Regions from separate parts of the Thauera sp. JM12B12 genome, predicted to be linked through region 2. Evidence: predicted binding sites of a transcription regulator. Region 2 holds the regulator's gene; each other region holds the start of a gene.
The links. The regulator FliA, encoded in region 2, starts transcription of late flagellar genes. The targets are predictions, from matches to a motif close to CTAAAGTTNNNNNNNNNNNNGCCGNTA.
Positions count from the first base shown of each region.

Region 1 (5,422 bases), 1.6 Mb from region 2:
CGAAGATGCCGATCGAGCCGGTGAGCGTCGCCGGCGCGGCCCAGATCTCGTCGGCACCGGAGGCGATCCAGTATCCCCCCGAGGCCGCAACCGAGCTCATCGAGGCGACCACCGGCTTGCCTGCCTGCCGGGTGAGCTCGAGCTCGCGGCGGATCAGCTCGGAGGCCCAGGCGCTGCCGCCGGGGCTGTCGATGCGCAGCACCACCGCCTTGATGCTGTCGTTCTCGCGCGCCTCGCGGATCAGGCGTGCGAAGGTGTCGCCGGCGACCACGCCAGCGGGCTCCGCGCCATCGACGATGGTGCCCTGGGCGACGATCACCGCCACGCTGGCGGGCGCGGCGCTCTTCTGCGCCTCGACCACGGCAAGGTACTGCCCGACCTCGATGCGGCGCGGCTCCTCGCCCTCGGCGCTCTGGCCGACCGCCTCGAGCAGGCGCTGGCGCCATTCGTCGCGGGTGCTGAAGCGGTCCACCAGCCCGGCATCGAGCGCGGCCTTGGCCGCGTCTCCGCCCGCGCGGGCCAGCGCACCGGCAATGTCGTTCACATGGGCGTCGACCGCTTCCGGCGTGAGCTTGCGGCTTACGGCGATGTCGTCGCGCATGATCCGCCACAGGCCGTCGAGGAGATCGCGCGTGGATTCGCGGTCCTCGTCCGACATGTCGGTGCGGGTGAAGGGCTCGGAGAACGACTTGTACTCGCCGACGCGGAACACATGGACCTTGACCCCGAGCTTGTCGAGCGCGTCCTTGAAGTAGCTGCCGTAGCGCGCCAGGCCGCGCAGCAGCACGAAGCCGTCCGGCGACACATGCAGCTCGTCGGCGACCGAGGCGAGGTAGTACTGCGACTGGGTGAAGCGTTCGCCGCGTGCGAGCACGGGCTTGCCCGAGGCCTTGAAGTCGGCGATCGCGGCACGCAGCTCGGCGAGCTTGGACAGGCCGCCGCCGACCAGCTCATCGGTCTCGATCACCAGCGCGCTGATGCGCGCGTCGTCGCGCGCGCTGCGCACCGCTTCGACCAGGTCGGCCAGTCGCATCTGCCCCGCAGGCGCACCGCCCGCGCGCAGCAGGGCAAGCGGCGGCTCGAGCTCGGCCTGCTCGACGATCGTCCCCACCGGCCGCAGCACCAGCGCGGAGCCCTGCGGCACCTCGGGCTCGGGGTGGAAGAAGAACGCCACCAGCACGCCCAGCCCGAAGATCAGCAGCGCATAGAAGGCACCGCGCACGACCAGGTCGAGCAGGCGCACGAACATGCGCAGCACGTTGTAGATGAAGCGGAACAGGCCTCGTATCACGCCGCGGTTTCCTCGTCAGAAGAGCGTTTTCATGCGGGACGGCGGCGGAACACCAGGTCCCACACGCCATGACCCAGCTTCAGACCACGGTTTTCGAATTTCGTCAGCGGCCGATAGTCGGGACGCGGCGCGAAACCGTCGGCAGTGTTCTGCAGCGCCGGCTCGGCGGACAGGATTTCCAGCATCCAGTGCGCGTAGTCTTCCCAGTCGGTGGCGCAGTGAAGGTAGCCGCCGGGGGCGAGCTTCTGCGCCACCAGGGCGACGAAATCCGCCTGCACGATGCGCCGCTTGAAGTGGCGCTTCTTGCGCCACGGGTCGGGGAAGAACAGATGCACGCCGGCGAGCGCGCCGTCGGCGATCATGTCGCGCATGACCTCGACGGCGTCGTGCTGCATGATCCGCAGGTTGGTCAGATTGCCCTCGGCGATCAGCTTGCACAGCGCGCCGACGCCCGGCGTGTGCACCTCGATGCCGAGGAAGTCGTGGTCGGGCATCGCCGTGGCGATCTTCGCCGTGGTCTCGCCCATGCCGAAACCGATCTCGAGGATCTTCGGCGCCTTACGGCCGAAGGCGGCGTCGAGGTCGAGCGGCGCAACGCGGTAGTCGATGCCGATCTTCGGCAGCATGTCGTCGAGGTAGCGCTGCTGGGCCTCGGACATGCGGCCCTGGCGCAGCACGAAGCTGCGGATGCTGCGGCTGGAGAAGCGGTGTTCCGGGCTGTCGCGGCCGATGATCTCGACCTGCGCGTTCTGCGTCTCGCTCATGAACCGATCAGCCCCTGCGTCGGCGAGCTCGGGTCGGCCGAGTAGAACTTGCGCGGCATACGCCCGGCGAGGAAGGCCTCGCGCCCGGCCTCGACCGCCTTCTTCATCGCGCTCGCCATCAGCACCGGCCTGGCGGCGCCGGCGATCGCGGTGTTCATGAGCACCGCAGCGCAGCCGAGCTCCATGGCGATGGCGGCGTCGGAGGCCGTCCCGACGCCCGCATCGACCACCACCGGCACCTTGGCGTTGTCGATGATCAGGCGCAGATTCCACGGGTTGAGGATGCCCATGCCGGAGCCGATCAGCGAGGCCAGCGGCATGATCGCGCAGCAGCCGATGTCTTCGAGCATCTTCGCCTGGATGGGGTCGTCGGCGCAGTAGACCATGACGTCGAAGCCGTCCTTCACCAGCGTCTCGGCGGCCTTGAGCGTCTCGGGCATGTTGGGGAACAGGTTCTTCGGGTCGCCGAGCACCTCGAGCTTGACCAGCGCGTGCCCATCGAGCAGCTCGCGCGCCAGGCGCAGCGTGCGCACCGCGTCGTCGGCGGTGTAGCAGCCGGCGGTATTGGGCAGGATGGTGAATCTTTCCGGCGGCAGCACGTCGAGCAGGTTGGGTTCGCCCGGGTTCTGGCCGATGTTGGTGCGGCGGATGGCGACGGTGACGATCTCGGCGCCGCTGGCGTCGATGGCTTCGCGGGTCTCGGCGAAGTCCTTGTACTTGCCGGTGCCGACGAGCAGTCGGGAGTGATAGGCCTTGCCGGCGATGACCAGGGGGTCGTTCATGTTGGGGACCTGTGAGGGTTTGTCTGAAGAGTGAATATGGCCGGGCGCAGATCAATGGGAGACAGCGCGCTTTGGGAGCGACGCCCTGTGGGAGCGGGCTTGCCCGCGAACATCGCAGGCTGAGGCGCTGCATTCGCGGGCAAGCCCGCTCCCACAGAAACTGCTCCCACAGAAACCGCGCGCACGGGACCTGCCTCCAAGCAGAAGTATCAACCGCCTCCGACTGCGACGACGATTTCGAGCGTGTCGCCGTCGGCGAGTTTCACCTCGGCGTGGCGGGCCTTGGGCACGATCTCGCCGTTGCGTTCGACCGCCAGGCGCTTGCCGGCGAGGCCGCGCGCCTCGAGCAGCGCATGCACGGTGAGATCGGATGCCAGCGTCTCGGGCTGGCCATTGAGAATGACCTGGATCATGGCGTTCGGGGGTGTCGGGAAGCGAAAAATGGTATCACGCCGGCGGGTTTGACTTTTCGCCGGCCCGGCGCTAACTTCCAGCCACCTAGCGCCGATTTGATCAACAGCTTGCGGGCGCTCAACAAATACGGCTAAAGCGAGGGCACCCAGTCCGCGTTTGCAGCCGGCTGGGTTTTTTGTTTTGCACATGACGAAAATGATCGCACCCCAATCGGTCGGCGTGGTCGCGCCGCAGCGGGCCGAGTTCACCGAACCGCTGCCGTTGCGCAGTGGCGGCACGCTGGACGCCTACCACCTCGTCTTCGAAACCTACGGCACGCTCAACGCCGATCGCAGCAACGCAGTGCTGGTGTGCCACGCGCTGTCGGGCTCGCACCACGTCGCCGGCACCTACGCCGACGCCCCGCACAACGTCGGCTGGTGGGACAACCTGGTGGGCCCGGGCAAGCCGCTCGATACCCGCAGGTTCTTCGTCATCGGGGTGAACAACCTCGGCGGCTGCTACGGCTCCTCTGGCCCCAACCAGATCAACCCCGCCACCGGCAAGCTGTGGGGCGCCGACTTCCCCTTCGTCACCGTCGAGGACTGGGTCGAATCGCAGGCGCGCCTGGCCGACCGCCTCGGCATCCGGCGCTTCGCCGCGATCGTCGGCGGTTCGCTCGGCGGCATGCAGGCGATGTCGTGGGCGCTGCAGTATCCGGAGCGCGTCGGCCAGGTCGCGGTGATCGCCGCCGCACCCAAGCTCACCGCGCAGAACATCGCCTTCAACGAGGTCGCCCGCCAGGCCATCCTCACCGACCCCGAGTTCCACGGCGGCCACTACTACGAACACGGTGTGGTGCCGGCGCGCGGCCTCAAGCTGGCGCGCATGGTCGGCCACATCACCTACCTGTCCGACGACTCGATGGCGGAGAAATTCGGCCGCAGCCTGCGCCACGGCCGCAACACCTACAGCTACGACGTCGAGTTCGAGATCGAGTCCTACCTGCGCTACCAGGGCGACAAGTTCGCCGGCTACTTCGACGCCAACACCTACCTGCTGACCACCAAGGCGCTCGACTACTTCGACCCCGCCTTCGAGTACGGCGGCAACCTGCCGGCCGCGCTGGCGCGCGCCACGGCCGACTTCCTGGTGGTGTCCTTCACCACCGACTGGCGCTTCTCGCCCGAGCGCTCGCGCGAGATCGTCTACGCCCTGCTGCACAACCGCCGCAACGTCAGCTACGCGGAGATCGACTGCCCGGCTGGCCACGACTCCTTCCTGCTCGACGAGCCGCGCTACCACAAGCTGCTGTCGGCCTGGTTCGACCGCATCGAGGTATGAAATGACACAACCCCCACGCTCACTGCGTTCGCTGCCCCCCGAGGGGGCGTCAGTACGCTTGAGACGGCTCGGCGCATACTGATATGACCTCCTACCGCTACGACTATGAAGTGATCACCCAGTGGATCGAGCCCGGCGAGAAGGTGCTCGACCTCGGCTGCGGCGACGGCGCCCTGCTGCGCCACCTGATGGACGTGCGCCAGGTGCAGGGCTACGGCGTCGAGAACGACCCCGACAAGCTGCAGGCCAGCGTGGAGAACGGCATCAACGTGATCCAGATGGACCTGGAGAAGGGCCTGGTCGGCCTGGAGGACGGCTTCTTCGACCACGTCATCATGAGCCTGTCGCTGCAGGCCATGCACAACACCCAGGGCATCCTCGCCGAGATGCTGCGCGTGGGCCGCGAGGCCGTGGTGAGCTTCCCCAACTTCGGCTACTGGCGCCACCGCCAGAGCATCCTCAACGGCCGCATGCCGGTGTCGGAGAGCCTGCCGCACCAGTGGTACAACACGCCCAACGTGCGCTTCTTCACCATTGCCGACTTCGACGCGCTGTGCGAGATGAACGGCATCGCGGTGCGCGAGCGGCTTGCCTTCGACGAAGGCAAGCTGATGCTCGACGAGCCCAACTTCCTCGCCAGCGTGGCGGTGTACCGGCTCGGCCGCAACGGCTGAGGACGCGACCGGGCGCCGGGATCGACCGCGCCTCGGACCTGCGCCTATATTGTGAGAGGGGCGGACGCAGCGGGCGTTCGCCGGCTCGCGGAGGACGCGGCGATGGCCGCTGGCAACGAAGCGGTGCTGATCGCCACCGGCGCACTGCCCGGCCTGATCCTGGTCGCGGCGGTC
Region 1 is NZ_CP154859.1:4,136,224-4,141,645, forward strand. Features, by position in the region: gene sppA (signal peptide peptidase SppA) at 1-1,291, opposite strand, end outside; gene trmB (tRNA (guanosine(46)-N7)-methyltransferase TrmB) at 1,321-2,055, opposite strand; gene AAG895_RS18800 (thiazole synthase) at 2,052-2,837, opposite strand; gene thiS (sulfur carrier protein ThiS) at 3,047-3,250, opposite strand; gene AAG895_RS18810 (homoserine O-acetyltransferase) at 3,447-4,574, shown strand; gene metW (methionine biosynthesis protein MetW) at 4,658-5,248, shown strand; gene AAG895_RS18820 (hypothetical protein) at 5,351-5,422, shown strand, end outside.
Region 1: AAG895_RS18810 (homoserine O-acetyltransferase) is a predicted target of FliA. The motif match lies at 3,321-3,347, and genes of this name have one in related genera.

Region 2 (5,422 bases):
GCGCCAGGGCCATGGCATCGACCCCGCGGGCATCGCCTACAAGGCCGGTGACTTCGGCTTCGCGATCATCGAGACGCGTACCACCTGGCCGCTGATCGTCATCGACACCAATGGCCGTGCCTACACGGTCAAGGTATCGGATCTGCCCGGCGGGCGCGGCGACGGCGCGCCGATCACTACCCTGGTGGAGTTCCAGGACGGCGGCAAGCTGGCGCAGGTGGTCACCGACACCCCCGATTCGGTCTACTTCTTCGCCAACAGCGGCGGTTACGGCTTCCTGTGCAGCGTGATGGATGCCAGCAGCCGCCAGCGCGCCGGCAAGGCCTTCATGAGCCTGGAGAAGGGCGAGAAGGTACTCGCACCGGCGAAGGTCTGCGGCGACTGGATCGCCGCGGCGTCCGAGAACGGTCGTCTGCTCGTCTTCCCGCGCCCGGAGATGAAGACGCAGAGCGGCGGTCGTGGCGTGATCGTGATGGCGCTCGACGAGGGCGAAGCGCTCGCCGCGGTGGCGGTGCCGGCCGACGATGCGGTGCTCACGGTGGAAGGCAGTGGCCGCGGCGGCAAGGCGGTGGCGATCGAGCTCAAGCCCACCCAGCGCGAACCGCTGCGCCACCGTCGCGCACGCAAGGGCGCGCCGCTGACACCGAGGATCAAGCCCGAGCGGATGCGCTGACGCGCCCGGCGGGCCTACAAGCCCTCGGGCAGGATCGAGCGGATCGGGTCGTCGGTCGGAATGACCGTGGGCCCCGGCTCCGCATCGAGATCGGCGGTGCGCGACTCGATCAGCACGGTCACCCGCCGGTTGCGCGCCCGCCCCACCTCGTCCTCGTTGCCGGCGACCGGCCGCTGGTCGGCATAGCCTGCCGCGGTCAGGCGATCGGGCGACACCCCGTTGTCGATGAACAGCCGCGCGACCGTTGACGCACGCACTGCCGACAGCTCCCAGTTGGACGGGAAACGGAAGGTGTTGATCGGGATGTTGTCGGTGTGCCCTTCGACCGTGATCGGGAACGGCGCAGGCGCGAGCACCTGGGCCACCGCACGTAGGGCGTCGACCGCCTCCTGGCCGAGCGCCGAGTCACCCGGCGCGAAAAGCAGGCTCGCGTTGATCTCCACGCTCACGCCGAACGCGCCCTCGGTCACATTGACCTGCCCCGCCTGGGTCAGCGGCGACAGCACGCGGCGAATCTCGTCGGCCATGTTGCGCATGCGCTGCGCGGTCTCGCGCCGCCGCTGTTCGAGCGCCGGGTCCGCCGCGGGTGGCGCGGGCTGGGTGATCGGCCGGGTGGGCAGCACGCTCACCTGCGGCAGCACGATCTGGTCGCCGCTCTCATTGACGGCGACGTTGCGAAAAGCCTGCACCAGCGAGTCCGACAGCACGCGGTACTTGCCCTCGTTCACCGACGACAGCGAGTACATCACCACGAAGAAGGCGAACAGCAGGGTGATGAAGTCGGCATAGGACACGAGCCAGCGCTCGTGGTTGTCGTGCTCCTCTTCAGCCCTGCGCCTGCGCCCCATGTCGTCCTCCCTGCCCGCGCTCAGACCACGTAGCCCTGCATGCGGCTGGCGATGATGCGCGGGTTGTCGCCGTTGGCGATGCCGACCAGGCCATCGACGAACATCTCGCGCTGGGTGGTGAGGATGACGATGTGCGCGGCAAGCTTCTTGGCGATCGGCAGGAACACCAGGTTGGCGAAGCCCACCCCGTAGATGGTGGCGACGAAGGCCACCGCGATGCCGGCACCGAGCCGCGACGGATCGGAGAGGTTCTCCATCACGTGGATCAGCCCCATCACCGCACCGAGGATGCCGATCGTCGGCGCATAGCCCCCGGCCGCTTCCCAGATGCGGGCGGACTGGCGCAGCTGGCCTTCCCAGACGCCGATCTCCACCTCCAGCACCTCGCGCAGCCGGTTGGGCTCGACGCCATCGACGAGCAACTGCAGGCCGCGGCGCATGAAGGGATCGGGCAGACCCTCGATCTGGTTCTCCAGCGTCAGCAGACCCTCCTTGCGTGCGACCTGGCTCCAGCTGGCCACCTGATCGATGATCGTCTGGTGGCTCACCGCTGGCGGGACGAACACCCAGCGCCCCATCCGCATGCCCTCGACGAAGGTGCGCAACGGGCTTTGCAGCATCACCGCGCCCAGGGTGCCGCCGATCACGATGAGGAAGGCGGTAGGCTGGAACAGCGAGGACAGGTGACCGCCCTCCAGCACCTGGCCGACGACAATCGCGGCGATGCCAAGCGTGAGGCCGACGAGGCTGATCTTATCCATGGCGGGCGGTGCTCAATGCGCGAGCGCTCATGATCAGTTGGGCGCAGGCTTCTTGGGCGGGCGGCCACGCTTGCGTGCCGCGGGCATGGCGGCGCCGCCGTCGAAGATGCACGCACGCAGGCGGGCGACCGCCTGGCTGTGCAGCTGGCATACGCGCGATTCGGTGACGCCGAGCACCTCGCCGATCTCGCGCAGGTTGAGCTCCTCGTCGTAGTACAGGGCCATCACCATCTGCTCGCGCTCGGGAAGGCGCTCGATGGCGTCCACGAGACGGCGGCGCATGTCCGCATCCTCGAGCAGATCGAGCGGATTGCTGTCCTCCTGGGCGAAATGGCGCTCGAGATAGTCGTCATCGTCGTCCCGGTTGAAATCCTCGAGATAGACGAGCTGGTGGCCGCGCGCGTCCTGCAGCATGCGCTGATACTCCTCCAGCGGCATGTCGAGGGCGGTGGCGAGCTCGGTTTCCGAAGGCTGGCGGCCGAACTGCTGCTCGAGGCTGTGGATGGCGGACTCGATGCGGCGCATGTCGCGGCGCAGGCTGCGCGGCAGCCAGTCGTTCTCGCGCAGCCCATCGAGCATGGCGCCGCGGATGCGCTGCGCGGCATAGGTCTCGAATTGCGCGCCCAGCCCATGTTCATAGCGGCCGAGCGCATCGAGCAGCCCCATCATGCCGTTCTGGATGAGGTCGTCCACGTCCACGCTGGCCGGCAGCTTGGACATGAGCTGAAAGGCGATGCGCTTGACCAGAGGGGCGTAGGCCTCGACGAGGTTGGTCTTGTCGAGCTTACCGTTTGCGTCGTACATCCATTCGGCCTGTATCGTCTTGCGGTGCGAGCGCCTGCCTGCGCCGGCTCCGGATGTCGGAGGCGCAGATTGTCCCGCAGCGTTCGCGGCATTACCAGCGGGATAAGTCACACCCATGGCCGAATCATCCTCGCCTGGATCCAGGCTCGCGCCCCATGCCGGTGACACGGCGCAAGAAGGCCGCGCCGGCATCGCGCGTCGAGGTCTGCAGGGGCTGCCGCAGCCCGACCGCGATGTCGTCGCGCTCGACCTCGCCCAGCCAGGCCAGGGGCACGCCGACATGACGCCGCACCAGGCCGTGCAGACCGGCGAAGAAGGCCGCTGCGTCATTGCGGCCGCGCGCGCGGCAGACGGCCACATGGACCGAACCGGCCCCGGCGGCGGCCAGGCCCTTGATCGTCTGGTAGGCCTCGGTCGCGCCGCTCGCGCTCGCCTCCGCCACCACCAGGCGACGCGGGGCCGCCTGCACGAAGGGCGAGGGCTCTGCCGCACGCTCGCCCGACGCGTGCACGAGCACGAAGCCGGCGTGGCGATGGAGGATGCGCAAGGCCTCGATGAGGCAGGCGCGCCGGGCGTCGTCCAGCAAGGGCAGCGCAAGCGCAGCGGCAGCCGCGGGCACGCGGCCGACCAGTCCCGGCACCGGCTGCAGCACGACCGACAGGGTGGTGCGGCCGTCGAGCAACTGGAGCAGGTCGGTGCCCTCGGCCAGACCGAGCGTGGCGGCGAGCGCGTCGCGCCCTTCCGCCTCGTCGAGGATAAGCACCCGCTCCGCGCTCCCGGCGATGCGATGTGCCGCGAGCACCGCGTTGCCGCCGCGCTGCCGGCCGCCGGCATAGAGCGCCACGACATGCGGCGGCGCGCGGCGGAACAGGCGGCGCAGCCCCGCCGCCTGGTCTTCGCGTCCGTCGAGCATGATCACGCCCCTCCGGCGGCGGCCAGCAGCATCCCGGCCTCGTCGCCGCTCAGGTGCCAGGGCGACTCGCCGGCGTGCTCGCGCAGCGCGCGATGCAGCAGGTAGGCGCGGTTGGGCAGGTGCAGGTCCTCGGGCACGCGCTGGCCGTTGGTCAGGTAGCGGATGTCGAGCGTGTGCCGCACCGCGACGTCGAGCGCCGGCGCGAGCGAGGCAGCTTCGTCCACCTTGGTGAAGATGCAGCCGGCGAGGTCGTCGCCGGCGTAGGCGCGCACGACGTCGTCGAGCGTGTCGCCGCGCGCGGTGGCGTTGAGGAGCAGCAGGCGGCGGACGTCGCCGGCGCCGGCGAGCATCGCGGCCTGCTCGGCCACCATGCGGTCGCGCTGGCTCATGCCCATGGTGTCGATGAGCACCATGTGCTTGTTGCGCAGGCCGGCAAGGGTCTGCCGCAGGTCGCCCGCATCGCGCACCGAGAACACCGGCACGCCGAGGATACGGCCGTAGATGCGCAGTTGCTCCTGGGCGCCGATGCGATAGCCGTCGGTGGTGATGAGCGCGAGCTTGCCGGCGCCATGGCGCACCACGCAACGCGCGGCAAGCTTGGCGGTGGTCGTGGTCTTGCCGACGCCGGTGGGCCCGACGAGCGCGAACACGCCGCCGCGATCGAGCAGATCCTCGTCCGAGGCGCAGGTCCGCATCAGGCGGTCGAGCGCCGCACCCACGGCCTCGCGCGCCTCGGTGCGGCCGGCGTCCTCCGCCACCGCCTCGGCAAGCTTGCGCGCGACGGCGGCGGAGAAACCGGCCTCGAGCAACTCGCCCAGCACGGTGGCGCGCGCGGGAGCCTGACGGCGCGTCTCGCCCCAGGCGAAACCGGCGAGCTGGCGCTCGATCATGCCGCGGATGCCGGTCAGCTCGGCCATCAGGCGGGCGTTGGTCTCTTGCAGTTCGCGCACGCGTGCGCTGCCGAACTCGTCGCTCGCCGTGGGCTGGGGCGCCGCGCGCCCGACGAATGCAGCGAGCCCCTCGGCCTGATCCGCGCGCCCGCGCACCGTCGTGCGCATGACACCGTCGCGGCTGCGCAGGGCGTAGTCGGCGGTCTCGATGCGCGGCGGATTGAAAGCGCGCACCACCGGCTCGGGCTCGGCGCGGCTGGCGGCAGGCGTGCGCGTCGCGTTGCGCGCGGCGCTGGCGGCCAATGCGGACAGGCTCACCTGAAAGTCCGCCTCCTCCACCGCCGATGCAGGCGCGGCGGCTGTGGTCGGAGCCACCGCGGGCTGGGGGGCTGCGCCGGAACGCGCCGCCACCGCAGCCCGGTTGGCCGCCTGCAGCGCACCGACCGCCTCGCCCGGCAGCGCCAGGATCTCGACGCCCCCCTCGACGGCACGGTTGGAGAGCACGATCGCGTCCGGACCGAGGGCTTCCTTCA
Region 2 is NZ_CP154859.1:1,556,814-1,562,235, reverse strand. Features, by position in the region: gene parC (DNA topoisomerase IV subunit A) at 1-673, shown strand, start outside; gene motD (flagellar motor protein MotD) at 688-1,521, opposite strand; gene AAG895_RS06965 (flagellar motor protein) at 1,542-2,282, opposite strand; gene AAG895_RS06960 (RNA polymerase sigma factor FliA) at 2,316-3,086, opposite strand; gene AAG895_RS06955 (flagellar FleN) at 3,211-3,999, opposite strand; gene flhF (flagellar biosynthesis protein FlhF) at 4,002-5,422, opposite strand, start outside.

Region 3 (5,422 bases), 1.5 Mb from region 2:
GTTCCTTGAGGAGGTTGCGCACGATGCGGCGCATGGTCGAAAAGTCATCGACGACGAGGAATCGGGTCTTGGGGTCGGCCATCTTGTTTTCTCCGGGGTTTCACTGCCTCGGCGCTCAGGCGCCGCGGCGGCCGCGCTGCAACATCGGACGAATGGTGTCCGCGAGGACTTCGGCGTCGAATTTTGCCACGTAGGCATCGACGCCGACGCGCTTGCCCATGGCGCGATTGGCCTCTGAGGACAGCGACGAATGCATGACCACGGGGATGCCGCTGAAGCGCGGGTCGGCCTTGATGTTGCGGGTGAGCACGTAGCCATCCATCTCGGGCATCTCGGCATCGACCAGGATGAGGTCGATCTCGTCGAGCAGCTGCCGTCCGGTCTGCTCCGCATGGCTGGCCAGACTCTCGAGGCGGTTCCAGGCCTCGAGGCCGTTCTGCGCGTTCTTGTGACGCACGCCGAGACGGTCGAGCACCTCGCTGATCTTGCGCCGGGCCACCGCGGAATCATCCACGAAGAAGACGTTCACCTCGTGGCCGTTGCCGATCGGCGCGATGTTGCCGACCACGGTGTCGCCGAAGGTGTTGGCGAGCACGGTCTCGACGTCGAGGATCGAGACCAGGCGGCCGTCGGACAGCTCGGTGATCGCGGTGATGAAGCTCTGCGTTCCGGAGGACACGTTCTCGGGCGCGCGCACGCGATCCCACTCGACACGGACGATGCGGTCCACCGAAGACACCAGGAAGCCGAGCGTGCGCTTGCTGTACTCGGTGACCATCATCGCACCGCCGAGCGGCGCGTCCGGCCGGGTCAGGCCGAGGATGCTGCCGAGCGACAGCACCGGGATGACGTTGCCGCGCAGCGAGATCAGGCCCTCGACGCCGGCGGGCATGTTGGGCGTGCGGGTGATGAAGGGTGTCTTCGACACCTCGCGCACCTTGAACACATTGATGCCGAAATGCTCGCTGGTGCCGAGCGAGAACAGCAGGATCTCCATGCGGTTCGAGCCGGCCAGCGTGGCGCGCCCGTCGACCTCGTCGAACAGCGCGCTTTGCTCGTGATGATCGTTATGCATGATCCACCCTCAACGCATGCCTGCGGTATCGCCACCACCCAGCAGGCGCGCCAGGGTCTGCGACAGACGCTGAGGCTCGAACTTGGGCACGTATTCGTCGACACCGACGGACAGGCCGAGCTGCTGGTTGGACATGCCCGACAACGATGAATGCATGATCACCGGCACGCCGGCGAAGCGGCGGTCGGCCTTGATCTGACGCGTAAGCATGTAGCCGTCCATCTCCGGCATCTCGACATCGGTCAGCACCAGACTGACGAAGTCGCTCACCTTGCGTCCGCAGGCCTCGGCGTGGGCGGCGACGCGGCGCAGTTCGTCCCAGGCCTGGCGGCCATTGACTGCGCCCACATGGCGCACGTTCATCGCATCCAGGGTCTGCTTGATCTGCTTGCGCGCCACCGAGGAGTCGTCGGCGAAATACACCACGTGGGCGTCGCCGCCAGGGACCGGCTCGATGTCGCGGAAGAGGAATTCGTCGTCGTAGCGCGAAGTCTCGGAGAGCACGCGCTCGACGTCGAGCATCATCACCAGGCGGCCGTCGGCGAGCTCGGTGACCGCCGTGACCAGGCCCCCGAGGCGGGCGGTGAGCATCTCGGGCGGCACGCGCATCTGCGACCAGTCCAGCCGCAGGATGGTGTCGACGCCCTCGACCAGGAAGCCCTGGGTGTGCCCGTTGTATTCGGTGACGATCATGATCTCGCGCGCCGCCTCGGAACCGACGCCGACGTAGGCGCCCAGGTCAACCACCGGCACGAGGGCGCCGCGCAGGCTCACCATCCCCTGGACGGCGTCCGGCATCTCGGGCGCCGCCGTGATCGCCGGCGTGCGCATCACCTCGCGCACCTTGAAGACGTTGATGCCGAAGGTTTCGCGACGGCCGGTACGCGCGTCCACGCCCAGCGTGAACAGCAGGATCTCCAGCTTGTTCGTGCCCGCAAGCCGGGTGCGGGCGTCAATGTTCTTGAGCAGTTCGGACATGGGTTACCGCCTTGCGGTGGTTTGTGCGCACGGAGGGAGCGGTGCGCCTTCAATGGGATATCGGCGCCATCGGCCCCGACTTGAGGCTCATCGCGCCACCACGGGCGGCGCCCCGGGCGCGACGAACGGATCGACGGCCCCGCCGTTCGCCCCCGCTGGCGCAATGCGGTCCGGCGCGGGCGGACTGCCCGGTGGGGCCTGGCCGCGCATCGCGCTCTCGGCGGTCTTGTTGAGGACGATGATGCTGATGCGGCGATTGGAAGGATCGAGCGGATCGTCCGGATTGAGGTGCACCGTATCGGCGAGGCCGACCACGCGCACCATCTTGCCCGGCTCGAGCCCGCCCAGGACGAGTTCGCGGCGCGCGGCGTTGGCACGGTTCGAGGACAGCTCCCAGTTCGAGAAGCCGCGCTCGCCACCGGCGTACTGGGACGAATCCGTGTGGCCCGACATGCTGACGCGGTTGTCCACATCGTTGAGCGCGCGTGCGATCTCGCGCAGCAGCTCGCGCGTGTAGGGCCGCAGCTCGGCGCTCGACGAGGTGAACATCGGCCGGTTCTGGGCGTCGATCAGCTGGATGCGCAAGCCTTCGCTGATGATGTCGAGCAGGAGCTGGTTCTTGAACTGGCGCAACGAGGGATTGGCCTCGATGATCGCCTCCAGCTTGCCCTTGAGATCGATCAGCTTGCTGCGCTCGCGGCGCTCGGCGGCCTCCAGCGCAGCCTGCTCCTCGCTCGTGCGGCGCGCGGGCGCGGCGTCGAGGTTGATCGCGCGCGTGCTCGGGGTGTCGCCGCGCTTGACCTGGCCCACCTTGCGCGACAGGTCCTCGCCGCCACCCTTGATGATGCTCGAGCTGTCGCCGGTACCCTCCCCCCCCTGCATCGACACCTTGAGCGGGTTCTGGAAGTAGTCGGCGATGCCCTCGAGGTCGCCCTGGGCGGTCGAGCCGAGCAGCCACATGAGCAGGAAGAAGGCCATCATCGCGGTCACGAAGTCCGCATAGGCGATCTTCCACGCGCCGCCGTGGTGGCCGCCGCCGCCCTTCTTGATGCGCTTGACGACGATTGGCTGCTGGGTGTCGTCGCTCATCGCGCGCTCCCCGCGCGCCGGCGCGCAGGCGCTGGCGGGATGTCACTCAGATCGGGACTCGAGAACGCCATGCCGCTCAGCCCTTGCGATTCTTGATTTCCTGCTCGAGCTCGGCGAAGCCCGGGCGGTCGGTCGAGTAGAGCACCTTGCGGCCGAACTCCACCGCGACCTGCGGCGCATAGCCGTTCATGCTCGCCAGCAGCACGACCTTGATCACTTGGTAGATCTTGCCGCTCTCCTCGACCTTCTGCTCGAGCTGGCTGGCGACGGGGGCGACGAAGCCGTACGAGACCAGGATGCCGAGGAAGGTACCGACGAGCGCGCCGCCGATCATCTTGCCGAGCACCGCCGGCGGCTGGCCCACCGAGCCCATCACGTTCACCACGCCCATCACCGCGACCACGATGCCGAAGGCGGGCACCGCATCGGCGACCTTCGAGACCACGTGCGGGGCGGTGTGCGCTTCCTGGTGGTGGGTCTCGATCTCCATGTCCATCAGGTTCTCGATTTCGAAGGCGTTGAGGTTGCCGCCCACCATCATGCGCAGGTAGTCGGTCATGAACTCGACCGCATGGTGGTCGGCGGCGACGCTCGGATACTTGGAGAAGATCGGGCTGGAGTCGGGGTTCTCGATGTCGTTCTCGATCGACATCAGGCCTTCCTTGCGCACCTTGGCGAGGATCTCGAACAACAGCGCGAGCAGGTCGACGTAGAGCGCCTTGTTGTACTTGGAGCCCTTGACCGCGAGCGACAGCGAGCCGAGCGTGGCCTTGATCGCCTTCGGGCCGTTGCCGGCGATGAAGCCACCGATCATGAGGCCGAAGATCGCGATGTACTCGAGCGGCACCCAGAGCGCGAGCAGGCTGCCGTGCACCGCGTAGGTGCCGATCGACGCAGCAAGGATGATGACGTAGCCAATGATCAGGAACACCGCTCACTCCACAGGAATCGGCCGTGGCGCCCCAGGGTGGAGGGCTCGGCATCTGTCGCTTCTAACGACCGCGGGAAACAGAACTTGAACATCAGTCGCAGCCGTCGCGTGCGAAATGCACGATCGCGGGACCGGGCGCCGGCGGCAGCCCGGAATGAAAAGGGCCGCCTGTTCGCCACGGCGGCCCGGATGAAGCATGCAGCCCGCGCCGCGCGCGGCCGCGATCTCAGGCGGTCGCCGTCTGCCGGGTGCGCGACACGGCGCGCCGGGTGGCCGGCTTCTTGCGCGAGGAACCCGCACGCGAGGGCATGTTGCACAGGCCGCACACGTAGGCGCTGACCGGGTCGTGCGCGTGGGCGACGAACTGTCCGCCGCAGCAGGTGCAGGGCGCGAGCTGGAGGAGATCGGCGTCGAAGAAGCGGACCAGGGTCCACGCCCGCGTCAGGCTCAGCACCGGCTCCATCGCGCTGCTCTCGATGTGGTCGAGATAGAGGTGGTAGGACTTGAGGATCGCGTCCAGCCCCTTGATCCCGGCGCGGCCGGTGAAGAAGCGGTGAAAGCCCATGAACAGCGACGAATGCACGTTGGGCTGCCAGGTCATGAACCAGTCGGTGGAGAACGGCAGCATGCCCTTGGGAGGCGACACGCCGCGCACCTCCTTGTAGATCTTCAGCAGCTTCTCGCGGCTGAGGCGGGTCTCCACCTCGAGCATCTGCATGCGCGCGCCGAGCTGGACCATCTCGACCGCGCGACGGACGTCTTCTGCTTCCTCGATGACACTCTTGTTCTTCATTTGAGACTCCTCAGGCCGCCTCGCTGGCCGCCTTGCCCGCCGCGAGAATCGCAGCATGCAGGCCGGCGCTTGCTGCATCGCGCCCTTCGCCGGCCATCAGCCGGGCGAGTTGCGCATCGTCGAAGCGGAAACACGGCACCAGCATCTGGCTGGCCGCCATGCGCACCAGCTTCGCCGCGGACATCGACTCGATCACGTCGGCCAGCTCGTCGCCGATACCGAGACGGAACAGCGCCGTCGCCCGATCGCTGCGCAGCATCTGCTGGGCGAGCATCAGGTAGGCGAGGTTCAGTTCGCGGATTTCGGCCTGAAAGTCTGGTCGATCCATGGTTTCCAATCCCGATCAGGGACAAACGGCCTTCAACTTAAAGTAGTTTCTCAGCAGCATCAAGTTACAAAGTCACGCTTTGCCGCCTGCCCCCCACTCTTCCTGTGGCGTGGCGACAACACCCGACTGCGCCCGCATGCGGCCGGAGCAGGGGCGCCGAGCCCGATCACGCCCCGTCCGCGCCGGCCTGGATCGCCACCACGCGGTTGCGCCCCCGCTGCTTGGCGA
Region 3 is NZ_CP154859.1:3,043,743-3,049,164, forward strand. Features, by position in the region: gene cheY (chemotaxis response regulator CheY) at 1-82, opposite strand, end outside; gene AAG895_RS13755 (chemotaxis protein) at 116-1,075, opposite strand; gene AAG895_RS13760 (chemotaxis protein) at 1,085-2,053, opposite strand; gene motB (flagellar motor protein MotB) at 2,141-3,142, opposite strand; gene motA (flagellar motor stator protein MotA) at 3,219-4,073, opposite strand; gene flhC (flagellar transcriptional regulator FlhC) at 4,300-4,866, opposite strand; gene flhD (flagellar transcriptional regulator FlhD) at 4,877-5,194, opposite strand; gene AAG895_RS13785 (diguanylate cyclase) at 5,361-5,422, opposite strand, start outside.
Region 3: motA (flagellar motor stator protein MotA) is a predicted target of FliA. The motif match lies at 4,136-4,162, and genes of this name have one in related genera.

Region 4 (5,422 bases), 1.9 Mb from region 2:
TGCAGCGCCGTGCGCCGGGCATCCAGGAGCGAGGAGGACACGAACTTGCGCGCGGCCAGCTCCTCGGCGCGGTCGTATTCGGTGCGCGCCAGCGCCAGGTCGGCCTCGGCCGCGGCGAGTGCCGCCTGTGCAGCGTCCGCCGCGAGGCGCGCATCGGCGGCGTCGAGGAGCGCCAGCACGGCACCCGGGACGACCTCGGCGCCGACGTCCACCTTGCGGGCGACAAGCTTGCCGCCGATGCGAAAGCCGAGGTCGGACTCGATGCGGGAGCGGACCTCGCCGCTGTAGACCCGCTCGGCGGGCGCCACCGCCTCTGCCACGGTGCGCACCAGCACGGCACGCGGCGGCGGCACCTCGGGCGCGGGGGCGGAACAGGACACGAGCACGCTGGCACTTGCCAGCATGACAAGGACGTTACGGATGGGCATCGGGTAGCTCGCAAGGGGCGGTCGCATCGACTGCAACCAGTGTCGCGCTGGAAGGGCGCTAGTGTAGCGCCTCGCCGCCCCGCCCGAACGCGCCCGACCGATGCGCCCCCGGTCAGCGCGACTCGAGCAGCAGCCGGCCGTTGCTCGGCTGGATGGGCCGCCCGTTGCGCGGATAGAGGCGCGCGAACACCGCCAGCTGGTCATCGGCGATGGGCAGCGGCTGCTTCATGACCACCCACAACACGTCCTCGGTGCACGGGGGCGTGGGCAGCGAACCGGTATAGAGGAAATGCCCGGGATCGGCCGGCACCAGCCTGGCGAGGTCGATCACGGCGTCGGGCGTGTACGCCCGGCCGCGGTCGAGCGGAAGGTTGTTCCACAAGGTCTGCAGCACCGGGTGCGCCTCACCGCCCGCGGCCAGCAGCACCGACAGGATCACCCGCTTGCCCTCGGCATTGCTGTGCTCGAGGTAGAGCGCCATGTCGTGCGCCATGCCGCCCACGCGGTCCTGCGAGGGGCGGTGCAGGGTGAAGCGTTCGAGCGCATAGCGCTCGCCGCGGACGACGATGCCCATGCTCTCGCCCACGTCGACCTGCAAGGTGTTGCCGGTATCGCGGATGCGGAAACCGCTGCGCCCGTAATGGAAGCGGACGGGCTCGAGATCCACCGCGATGCCGTCGCGCAGATCGATCGGCGACTGCCGCGTCCCTTCGCCGCACAGGCGCCACTCGGGACGCAGCCTGCCCCAGTTCTGCGGACCGGTTTCGCCGTCGTAGCTCCAGCCGGCGGCGCTCGGCGGCATCGTGGCCGCGGGCATCTGCGCTGCCACCGGTGCGGCCGCCGGGGCGGGGGCCGGCCTGGGCGTCGAGCTTGGAGTCGGGGCTGGGGTCGGGGCTGGGGTCGGGGTCGGCCTCGGCGGTTTACGTTCGGCGTCCGGCGCCCTGCGCACCGGCGTCGTGCGCGGACGTGGCTCCTCGGCCGGCGCGGCCTGGGCGAGCCGTTGCGCGGGCTTGGGGGCGGCGCTCGGCGCGGGCGCGGGACGCTCCGCCGCCCGCGGCGGCGTGCGCACCGGAGCGGCGGGCTTGCCCGCCGGCGCGGCGGCAGGCACCGGTTTGGGCGCTTCGGCGGCCGGCGCGGGCGGCGGCGGACTCGGGGGCGCATCGGCCTTGGCCGCGAGTCCGGGCAGGGGCGGCAGGATCGACTTGCGCGGCGGCGTCGGCTCGCCCGCCGGCGCGCCACCGGGCAGGAATTTGGCCGGGATCTCCACATGGGTCTCGAACGGCGGCGCGGTCGAGGGCGCAGCAGCAGAGGTCTCGCCGGCGCGCACGAGCGCGGGCGGTGTTGCCGGATCGGGACGCGCCGCAGCCAGGGGCGGCGCTGCGCTCACCGTACCCGCCTGCGCGCGCGGTGACGCCGGCGGCTCGGCGCGCGCGACCTTCGCCGGCGGCATCGGCGTGGCGGCAGGGGTCGGCGCTGCGATCGCGGAGGGGCTTGCGGGCGCGGGGGGCTGGGCGGGTGCGCCAGCGGCGCCCGCCGGCGCAGAGGCCAGGCGCGCCGCCTCGCTCGCGAGTTTTTGCAGATCGGCGGCCGAGGGCGGATCGCAGACCTCCCGCCACATGCGCTCGTCGACCGAGTTCCGTGCCACCGTGAGCGGGCTCTGGTCGGGCACCGGCTCCTCGCGGACGATATTGTCCTCGGCATCCACATAGACGCGCTTGATGGTGACGAAGCTGCGGTTGCGGCAGTCGTAGCGATTGAGGGCCTTGATCATCGCGTAGCCCGAGGCCTTGGCCTCATCCGAGGTCAGCACCACGCGCCCCCAGGAGATCTTGGTGCCGGCGTCCGAGGACAGGATGCTGCTGCGGTCTATCTCGACGCGCCGGTTGCGATCGCTCAGGACCAGTTGCCAGTCGGCGGCGAACGCAACGGCGCCGGTCTGGGCGAGCAGCAGGGCGACAAGGAGCGGGCGAAGGAGCGGCATGAGCGTTGGCCAATCGAAGGTTCCACCATGCTAATCGACCTCGGCGCGCAGATCTTGAGCACCTTGCCACGACCGGGGGCATCCAGTATCTTCCCTGACTCTCGTTGGGGGTGCCCGCCGCGCACGGGCTGAGAAACACCCTTGGAACCTGATCCGGCTCGCACCGGCGTAGGGAAACGTAAGTCATGAGTCTGTCCGCATCACCCGCTGCTGCCGCAGGCAGCGCGTCGGCCGCTTCTTCGACGCATTCGTCCCGCATCCCGAACGTCGTCTCCATCGCTGGCGTCGACCCGTCCGGCGGTGCCGGCGTGTTCGCCGACCTCAAGGCCTTCTCCGCGCTCGGCGCCTACGGCTGCGGCGTGGTCGCCGCGCTCACCGCGCAGAACACCCGGGCGGTCACCGGCGTGCATGTACCGCCGACGGACTTCCTGCGCCTGCAGATCGACACCCTGTTCGCCGACGTCGCCATCCACGCCACCAAGATCGGCATGCTCGGCAGCGCCGAGGTCACCACCACCGTCGCCGACCGCCTCGCGCACTGGAAGGCGGCCAACGTGGTGCTCGACCCGGTCATGGTCGCCAAGAGCGGCGACAGCCTGCTGGCAAGGAGTGCGATCGCCGCGCTGCGTGAAGCGCTGTTCCCCCAGGCCTTCCTGATCACCCCCAACCTGCCCGAGGCGGGCGTGCTGCTCGAGCAGCGCGCGCCCGACACGGTCAAGGAGATGTACCGCGCCACCGAGCGCCTGCGCGAGCTGCTGCCGCTGTCCTCCGAGCGCTGGGTGCTGCTCAAGGGCGGCCACCTGCCCGGCAACGAGCTGGTCGATCTGCTGTTCGACGGCGACCGCATGGTCGAACTGCCCGCGCAGCGCATCGAGACCAAGAACACCCACGGCACCGGCTGCACGCTCAGCTCGGCGATCGCCGCGCTGCTGCCGCAGGCCGAAGGCCAGTTTCGCCCGGTCGAGGCCGCGGTGCGCCACGCCCGCCAGTGGCTGCTGGGCGCGATCGCCCATGCGGGCGAGCTCGCGGTCGGCAGCGGGCACGGACCGGTGCATCACTTCCACGCGCTGTGGAAGCGGTGAGTACCAACACCGTCCGCGCTCGCCCCGTGGGAGCGGGCTTGCCCGCGAACATGCGCCGACCGACCGCCGTATTCGCGGGCAAGCCCGCTCCCACGGACGCGTCACCGTTCGTGGACGGGACCGCCCCTACAAGCGTCTGATCACACCGACAGCCCTCGCGCACGAACCGGACTTCAGACCAAAACCCCACACCCTTCCCCAGGAGACAGCATGAACGCCAACGAAAAATTCATCGCCGCCACGGCCCATGTGGACGCGGCCGCGATCGCCCCGCTGCCAAACTCGCGCAAGATCTACGTCGAGGGCTCGCGCCCGGACATCCGCGTGCCGATGCGCGAGATCACCCAGTCCGACACCCCGGCCTCCTTCGGCGCCGAGCCCAACCCGCCGATCTTCGTCTACGACTGCTCGGGCCCCTACTCCGACCCGGCGGCGAAGATCGACATCCGCTCGGGCCTCCCCGCGCTGCGTCAGCAGTGGATCGAGGCGCGCGGCGACACCGAGGTGCTGCCCGGCCTGTCCTCCGAGTACGGCCGCGCCCGCGCCGCCGACACGGCGCTCGACGAGCTGCGCTTCCCCGGCCTGCACCGCGCCCCGCGCCGCGCCAAGGCGGGCGCCAATGTCACGCAGATGCACTACGCCCGGCGCGGCATCATCACCCCCGAGATGGAATACATCGCCATCCGCGAGAACCTGAACCGCGAGCGCTACATCGAATCGCTGCGTGCCACCGGCCCCAAGGGCCAGAAGATGGCCGACATGATGCTGCGCCAGCACCCGGGCCAGAGCTTCGGCGCCAGCCTGCCGGCGACGATCACGCCCGAGTTCGTGCGTGACGAGATCGCCCGTGGCCGCGCCATCATCCCCAACAACATCAACCACCCCGAGAGCGAGCCGATGATCATCGGCCGCAACTTCCTCACCAAGATCAACGCCAACATCGGCAACTCGGCCGTCACCTCCAGCATCGCCGAGGAAGTCGACAAGATGACCTGGGCGATCCGCTGGGGCGGCGACACGGTGATGGATCTGTCCACCGGCAAGAACATCCACGAGACCCGCGAGTGGATCATCCGCAACTCGCCGGTGCCGATCGGCACGGTGCCGATCTACCAGGCTCTGGAAAAGGTCAATGGCAAGGCCGAGGACCTCACCTGGGAGATCTTCCGCGACACCCTGATCGAGCAGGCCGAGCAGGGCGTGGACTACTTCACCATCCACGCCGGCGTGCTGCTGCGCTACGTGCCGCTGACCGCCAACCGCATGACCGGCATCGTCTCGCGCGGCGGCTCGATCATGGCCAAGTGGTGCCTGGCGCACCACAAGGAGAGCTTCCTCTACACCCATTTCGAGGACATCTGCGAAATCATGAAGGCCTACGACGTGGCCTTCAGCCTCGGTGACGGCCTGCGCCCGGGCTCGATCTACGACGCCAACGACGAGGCGCAGCTGGGTGAATTGAAAACCCTGGGCGAGCTCACCGACATCGCCTGGCGCCACGACGTGCAGGTCATGATCGAGGGCCCCGGCCACGTGCCGCTGCACCTGATCAAGGAGAACATGGACCTGCAGCTCGAGTGGTGCAAGGAAGCGCCCTTCTACACCCTGGGCCCGCTCACCACCGACATCGCCCCGGGCTACGACCACATCACCAGCGGCATCGGCGCGGCCACCATCGGCTGGTACGGCACCGCGATGCTGTGCTACGTGACGCCCAAGGAGCACCTGGGCCTGCCCAACAAGCAGGACGTCAAGGAAGGCATCATCACCTACAAGCTCGCCGCGCACGCCGCCGACCTCGCCAAGGGCCACCCGGGCGCGCAGATCCGCGACAACGCGCTCTCCAAGGCGCGCTTCGAGTTCCGCTGGGAAGACCAGTTCAACCTCGGCCTCGACCCGGACAAGGCGAAGGAATTCCACGACGAAACCCT
Region 4 is NZ_CP154859.1:3,451,506-3,456,927, forward strand. Features, by position in the region: gene AAG895_RS15665 (efflux RND transporter periplasmic adaptor subunit) at 1-428, opposite strand, end outside; gene AAG895_RS15670 (surface-adhesin E family protein) at 541-2,409, opposite strand; TPP riboswitch at 2,506-2,601, shown strand; gene thiD (bifunctional hydroxymethylpyrimidine kinase/phosphomethylpyrimidine kinase) at 2,595-3,491, shown strand; gene thiC (phosphomethylpyrimidine synthase ThiC) at 3,702-5,422, shown strand, end outside.
Region 4: AAG895_RS15670 (surface-adhesin E family protein) is a predicted target of FliA. The motif match lies at 2,442-2,468, and genes of this name have one in related genera.